Regions from separate parts of the Marinobacter flavimaris genome, predicted to be linked through region 1. Evidence: riboswitches for the same ligand, from Rfam matches in the RefSeq annotation. Region 1 holds a riboswitch; the other holds the start of a gene.
The links. A riboswitch is a leader RNA that binds a small molecule or an ion and turns the genes downstream of it on or off. The one in region 1 is predicted to bind glycine.
Positions count from the first base shown of each region.

Region 2: it holds a riboswitch for glycine, as region 1 does, so the genes downstream of both, ACGK9W_RS18825 (trimeric intracellular cation channel family protein) here and ACGK9W_RS05835 (D-amino acid dehydrogenase) in region 1, are expected to answer to the same signal.

Region 1 covers NZ_CP171359.1:1,258,343-1,262,200, forward strand. Annotated here, with positions in the region: gene ACGK9W_RS05825 (bifunctional diguanylate cyclase/phosphodiesterase) at 1-1,172, opposite strand, end outside; gene ACGK9W_RS05830 (DUF3336 domain-containing protein) at 1,297-2,394, opposite strand; glycine riboswitch at 2,500-2,592, shown strand; gene ACGK9W_RS05835 (D-amino acid dehydrogenase) at 2,756-3,858, shown strand, end outside.
Region 2 covers NZ_CP171359.1:4,028,851-4,032,708, forward strand. Annotated here, with positions in the region: gene codA (cytosine deaminase) at 1-895, shown strand, start outside; gene ACGK9W_RS18820 (NADPH-dependent FMN reductase) at 966-1,523, opposite strand; glycine riboswitch at 1,719-1,804, shown strand; glycine riboswitch at 1,805-1,903, shown strand; gene ACGK9W_RS18825 (trimeric intracellular cation channel family protein) at 1,944-2,543, shown strand; gene ACGK9W_RS18830 (IS1182 family transposase) at 2,918-3,858, shown strand, end outside.

The DNA of each region.
Region 1 (3,858 bases):
TTGCAGGCTGCTTCGATAACCCATTCGCCAATCCGGTTGATGAGACCGGACTTCTCAGCCACTGGAATGAAAGTAGCTGGCGACACTGCTCGGGATTGACCGTGAAAACAGCGGAGAAGTGCCTCGCAGGAGTCGCTTTTTCGATCAGCCAGGCTGATCTGGGGCTGGAAAAACAATTCCAGCCCATCGTTATTCAAGGCGTCTCTGAGCAGGTTGGTGATTTCTTGATAATGGACCAGCCTGTCGTTGATGTCGGGGGTATAGAAACACACGCCGTTCTTGCCGGTTTCTTTGGCCTGGTACATGGCCGCGTCTGCATTGCCCATCAGCTCGGCCACGGTGGTGCCATTATGCGGGAAAAGACTCACGCCGAAGCTGGCGGTAACCTGGTAACAATCGCCCTCCAGATGCACTCTGTGTTCCAGAGCGTCTATCAACCGACAAACAAGTTCGTGAATACCTTCAGGGCCTTCGAAATCGAAGATCAGCAAGACAAACTCGTCCCCGCCAAAGCGGCTCAACAGGTCTCCGCCTCGAAGTTCGGCCCTCAAAGTTTCGGCCACCGCTATCAGGAGGCTGTCACCATGATGATGGCCACGGGTATCGTTGATGATTTTGAAATTGTCCAGATCGATAAAAACAACCGCTACTTCCTGATGCAGGCGATCTGCTTCATCCAGTCGGCTCGACAACTCGGCTTCCATGAAATGCCGGTTGGGTAATCCGGTCAGGTCGTCAAAACTCGCGCGCCGGTAAAGCTCGTCTCTGGCTTGTTTCTGCTCCTCCAGGCTGATGTCGATGCAGAACATCTCACATTCGCCGCTGTCCTGTTTGATCATTACATGGCTGGAGTAGACGGGGACCAGGTGCCCTTCTTTGTGCTTCAATTCGAGTTCGTCGGAGGGAATGCTGATGTTTTTCTCAAGCCAATTGCGGTGCGCTTCGATCACACCGGTGCGCATGTGATCGGGAATGATCAGGTCTTCCAATAGCTCTCCCAGCGCTTCATCCCGGGAATAGCCATAAATGCGCGCGCTTGCTTCGTTCCAATAAATTACCCGGCGGTGTCTGTCGTATCCCTGAACAGCCACCATGGGCAGACTCTCGATCAGCTCGTAAAACCTGTTTTCACTGTCCTCGGTAGCCGATCGACTTCCTTGTCCAATATCCATTGCGGGTCAGCATCCTCATGATTAGCGATAAACGTTTCGCGAAGCGATGATGCAATAGAATGAGAATAGTTCGGGATCCCAGGGTTATCTAGTTGGTTTACTGATTGGTAGGGCGGTGCTGTCTCTAGAGCGGCGTTGCAGTCTGCTCTGCGGTTTCCTGCTCCTGCTCCAGCTCTTGCTCCAGCCTGGCGATACAGCGATCGAATGCCCGGCTGATCCTGGTCTGGTCCTTGATCATGGCCAGCCGTGGCCATGTGGCCTGTTCACCGAGATTGATATACATCTCGAGATCTTCAGGGGTCGGGTTGGAGAGGACCTTTCGGTAAAGGGACGCCTTGGGCGGGAAATGGATGTTGATGTCCCCGAGGTATTGCTGACTGGTCATGGCGTAGGCCTGCTCGATGAGTGGCCGTGGCTTCTGCTGGGTGCGGGTGGGGGAGACGGAGATATTCAGTGTTCGGCCACTGTGCTCATAGGCTTCCTTGAAACTGACGCTGCCCAGGTTGTGCTGAATATGCTCCTGCAGTTGGCGCGGATCCATGGCATGGCCGGCCTTCAGGCCTTCCGTGACGCCAAGCCAGCGGAAGGCGTTGAGGTGGATGCGCTCGGGTCGGTTAAAAAAGTCAGCTAATTCGTTCTCGTCGCGGGTGCAGATGGCACCGGCCACGATCGCTCCCATGCTGGAGCCGGCCATAACGTCCGGAAGAAGGTCCTGGCGCCAGAGCGCCCGGGTAACACCGATGTGGTAAATGCCGAAGGCCGCGCCACCGCTGAGCATCAGGGCCGGCCGGCCATAGACCCGCTCGGCGTCCCGAAACATTTTCAGTTTTCGGGCAGTTGTCACTTCCGGAATAGGGTGGTCGCAAATGAATTCCATGGACGTTTCTACGGCATCCAGGAATTCACCCACCAACCGATTGGTGCCGCTGCGCGCCACGGTGTAAAGATCGGGATAGGATAATTCGCCCAGGTGACGGTAGAGGCTCTCCTGAAGGATCCGGATCAGTCGCCGCGTGTCGCCATTCTGCCGGCAATGGTCCATGAGGCCCATGTGCTTGCGCATCAGGCTTTCATGCAGCATCCCGGTCTCTTCCTGCTCGCGCCAGTCCAGCAGCCCGTCCATGTCATCGAGCGCGGTAGCGGCCTCGCACCAGTGCTCGTAGTCGTGGGCCTGTTCCAGTTGCTGCTGGAGCTGTTTTCGGGTCTTCAAGGCGTGTTTCATGCTTTTTACCTTAACCCATACGGCCCAAGCTGTGCAGAGGCTGGTTTCCTGGCTCCGGGTTATTTGCTATGTTTAGGCCCGTGGGTTGGGTTTTATTACCAATCAGACATGTCTGCGGGAGAGACTGAATCCCTTGCGATCAGCGCCGAAGGAGCAACTGCCCCGGAAACTCTCAGGCAAAAGGACCGCTGGCATGAATACTTTCCGAAGAGCTGTCGACAATCGCGTCAGTCGGCACACCGAAGGAGCAAACGACCGTTTTCGTTAAAACGGCTCGTGAATCTCTCAGGTCCCGTGACGGAAGGGGTGCTTTCTGCCATTTCGAGCAGGGAGGAAACCCTTGGCGCTCACGGAGATTGGAATGAAGCGAATCGCAGTAATTGGCGGTGGTATCACTGGTATTACCACGGCCTACACCCTTGCCAAGCGCGGGCTTGACGTTACGGTTTACGAGAAGCATCGCTATGCGGCGATGGAAACCTCCTTCGCCAACGGTGGACAGCTCTCTGCTTCCAACGCAGAGGTCTGGAACAACTGGCAGACCGTGATGAAGGGCATAAAGTGGATGTCCCGCCGGGATGCGCCACTGCTGGTCAATCCCAAGCCGTCCTGGCACAAGCTGAGCTGGTTCGCCGAGTTCATTGCCGCTATTCCCCAGTACGAGAAAAACACCACGGAAACCGCTCGCCTGGCTATTGCCGCCCGCGATCACCTGTTTGCCTGGGCGCAGGAAGAAGGCATCGATTTCGATCTGAAGAAGCAGGGTATCCTGCACATCTACCGGGACAAGGCCGGGTTTGACCACGCTGAAAAGGTATCGCGCCTGCTGGCGGCTGGTGGCCTTGAGCGCCGTTCGGTGACCCCGGAGGAAATGAAATCCATCGAGCCGACCCTGGCCGGCAACTATTACGGCGGGTTTTTCACAGAGAGTGACTCCACCGGTGATATTCACAAGTTCACCAATGGACTGGCGGATGCCATCAAGCGGCTGGGCGTTAAAACCTGTTATGGCCACACGGTGACCGAGCTGAGCGCCGATGAGCGTAATGCCTGGGTGACCGCCCACGATGGCACCGAACAGTCCCGGGACACATTTGACGGCGTGGTGATCTGTGCCGGCGTCGGCAGCCGCGGGCTCGCGAAAAAGCTGGGTGACCGGGTGAATATCTATCCGGTTAAGGGGTACTCAATTACCGTGGAGCTGGACGACGAAGCCTCGCAAAAGGCGGCACCAACCGTCAGCTTGCTGGACGATGCTACCAAGATCGTCACCAGTCGCCTGGGCGATGGTCGTTTCCGGGTTGCCGGTACCGCCGAGTTCAGCGGTTACAACCGCGATATCAAGGACGACCGCATCCGCCCGCTCACCCGTTGGGTTGAGCAGTGCTTCCCAGGTGTCTGTACTCGCAAGGTAGTGCCCTGGGCAGGCTTGCGGCCAATGCTGCCGAACATGATGCCAAGGGT
Region 2 (3,858 bases), 1.9 Mb from region 1:
CGATAACGGCATTCAGCACGTCCGCACCCACGTGGACGTGACGGACCCCAAGCTGACAGGGCTGAAGGCCATGCTGGAAGTGCGTGAGCGTATGGCTGACACAGTAGACCTGCAGATTGTCGCTTTTCCCCAGGAAGGTCTCTGGTCATTTCCCCAGGGCAAGGAGCTGATGGAAGAGGCGGTTCGTCTGGGGGCCGATGTGGTCGGTGGCATTCCCCATTTCGAATTCACTCGAGATTACGGCGTTGAATCGGTTCAATGGCTGGTGGCGTTGGCCCACAAAAACGACCTTCTCGTAGACGTGCATTGCGACGAGATCGACGATCCCGAATCCCGATTCCTGGAAGTGCTCGCTGCCGAGGCGCTCAAGCTGGATTATGGCTCACGGGTCACCGCCAGCCATACCTGTGCCATGGGCTCGTACAACGACCATTACTGCAGCCGGCTGTTCCGCCTGTTGAAGAAATCCGGCCTGCGCTTCCTGTCGATGCCCACCGAAAGCCTGCACCTGCAGGGCCGCTTCGATGGTTATCCGAAACGTCGTGGCCTGACCCGGGTTCCGGAACTGCTGGATGCGGGACTGAAGGTGGCCTTCGGCCAGGATTCCATCCGCGATCCCTGGTATCCACTGGGCAACGGCAACATGCTCCGTACCCTGGACGTAGGCCTGCACGCCTGCCACATGCTGGGCATGGGTTGGATTGATCGGTCGCTGGAGCTGATCACCGACAACGGTGCTGCAGCATTGGATCTGGACGAATACGGCATCGAGGAGGGACTTCCGGCTCGCTGTGTTGTTCTGCAGGGGCAGTCGCCCTACGAGGTGCTGTTGGGCCAGTTGCCGGTTGCCGCGTCTATTCGTGATGGCCGTGTTCTGATAAACCGGCAGGGTTGATGCCCGTTGAAGTAGAAGCTACAGATTCCCCGGTTTGCTAACCGGGGAATCTGCTCAACTACTCTGGTGTTCAGCGTAGCGACTTCAGGGCCGTTGCCCATTTCGCCATTTCGTCCAGCATGGCATTGGCAGAGCCGGTGTGATGCTCGGCAGGGAGGAAGTTGCGCTGGTCATCCAGTTTCTCCCACGGCATCTGCACCATTACTCCTTCCACCATCGGCATCATTTTCAGCGTAGTAACCAGCTGCTTGGCAACCTGGGCTGAACGGAGTCCACCGGAAACACCGCCGTAGCTGACAAACCCGCAAGGCTTATAGTTCCACTCGTTGTATACGTAGTTCAACGCGTTCGTGAACGATGGCGGCGGGCAAAAATTGTACTCGGGAATGACGAAGACGTAGGCATCTGCCTTATTTACGCTCGCTGACCAGGCTTTGGTGTGCTCATGCTCATATTTCTGCATGCGAGGATGGTTGGCCTCGTCGTAAACCGGAAGCTTGAACTCAGCTAGATCGACCAGTTCGCTGGAAAACGTTCCCTGGTCATTGACCAGAGAATTGAACCAGTGGGCAATGGAAGGGCCGATTCGGCCGGGGCGCGTGCTGCAGATGATGGTTTGTAGTTTCATGGGGTGTCCTTAGATAGCGGCCACAAGCCGTCGAAGGCTGCTTAGTGAATCCGTGTAGGAATGTCTGCTTGGAAAAGCAGCATAAAGGGCGCCTCTTCAAAAAGATAACGGAGTAACCAGTAAGAATTAGTCAAAAATTCTGAGCCTATCAGCCCGCCGCCTCGCTCGACGTTAGCTTCCTATCTCTCTATAATGCCCGGTCTCGCAGGAGAGTGGGCCGTTGGCCCCGCCGAAGGCGCAAACTCCCATAAACGCTCAGGCACAGGTACTGCGAGCATCATCTAACGCCGTCTGGAGAGCGACTGCCACCGCAGTCCACCGAAGGGGCAAGCAGAGCCAGGCTCTGTAAACTCTCAGGTATCAGGGACAGGGGGAGAGGCCACAGAAACTCAGGAGTCCTGTGTGCTGACCTCTATCTATATGATTGCCATTACCGCCGAAGCCATGTCGGGAGCCCTCACCGCCGGGCGGAGGAACATGGATCTGTTTGGTGTCGCTGTAATTGCGTTTTTTACCGCCCTTGGTGGCGGAACTGTCCGGGACATTCTTCTGGGTAATTTCCCAGTCACCTGGACCCAGCACCCTCGCTATATCTACATGACTATTACCGGTGGCCTGGTCACCATCGTGATTGCGCGCTTCATGCGGCATCTGCATCAGTTGTTTCTGGTTCTGGATGCCATAGGTCTGGTGGCTTTTACGGTTATTGGCTGCAATGTCGCGCTCAAGCTGGGCTATGACACCGTGGTGGTGGTCATGGCCGGCATCACAACAGGGATCTTTGGCGGTATCATCCGGGATATCTTATGTAACCGCACCCCGCAGGTGCTGCGCCACGAACTCTACGCCAGCGTTTCACTGATGGTGGCTTTCCTGTACCTGACCTTGCTTCGCCAAGGGGTGGGCGAGAATGTCACTCTTTTGGCCGCTTTCAGTCTCGGGCTGCTTCTGCGTATGGCGGCCATTCGCTGGGGGTTGTCGTTGCCAGTATTCAGCTATTCGCAGACACGCTGGGAATGAGCGCGATGAAGTTCAGAGGAAGCCTTGGAGTTGTGGGCATGGTCTAGCCTCAGACCTTTTCATCGTTTCATTTCCTCGTGAACTGAGCTAACGTAGCTTGCCAAGATTTTTCCTTTTTCAGAGTCGCTGAGTTTCAAAATGAAAACCGGTTTTTACTTCATCCATTCCGTTTTATCAGCGGCGGCATTTCTGGCTGCCGGGCCTCGCCGTATTTGCCATTCCTTTCGCTGAATTCGTCGAATCCCTCGTCGAATTCGGCGAAACCCTCTGAACACATCCCCTAACTGAACCTTGCCTTGCGGGCCTAGGAGTCTGCGCGGCAGGAGACACCTTCTGGCATAATGCGTAAAAATTCTTCAGCACCGGAGAATCTGATGGGAACCACTTTCCGCCCGTATTCGCCTGGCCAGGAACTGCTTCTTCCCCCGAGCCTGAACGAGTGGCTGCCTGAGGGGCATCTGGCCTATTTTGTCAGTGATGTCGTCGAGGAGCTGGATTTAAGCGCGTTTTATGCCCGCTACGAAGGCAACGGCCGACGCAACTCGCCCTTCGATCCACGAATGATGCTGAAGGTTCTGATCTACGCCTACGCCACCGGCGTTTTCTCTTCACGCAAGATCGCCCGGAAGCTGGAAGAAGACGTGGCCTTCCGGGTTCTGGCGGCAGGCAACTTCCCCAGGCATCGCACGATCTGTGATTTCCGCAAACACCATTTGGTTGCCTTCAAGGCCGTGTTTATTCAGGTGGTCCGGATTGCCCGGGAAGCGGAGCTGATCACGCTGGGAACACTGGCGATTGATGGCACCAAGGTTCGGGCTAATGCCAGCAAGCACAAGGCCATGAGCTATGGCCGCATGGGCGAGGAAGACGATCGTTTATCGAAAGAGATCGATGCACTTTGTCGTCAGGCGCGTCAGACAGACCAGTCGGAAGACCGACAGTTCGGCCCGGATAACCGGGGTGATGAACTGCCTGAAGAGCTTCAGTACCGGCAGGCGCGGCTGGACAAGATTCGTGCCGCCAAAGAGAAATTGGAAGCAGACCAGAAAGAGCGGGACAAGGCCCGGGGTCGGTCCCCGGACGATGATCGGCGCTCACCTCGCGGGGGCCCGAACTTCAAGCGGGATTATGGGGTTCCGGATGACAAGGATCAGAGCAATTTTACCGATCCGCAAAGCCGGATTATGAAAACGGCGGACGGGTTCCAGCAATGCTACAACGGCCAGTTGGCCGTGGATGGTGAATTCCAGCTGATTGTCGCCAACCACCTGGGCAATAATCCCAGTGACAATGGCTGTCTGATACCACTGCTGGA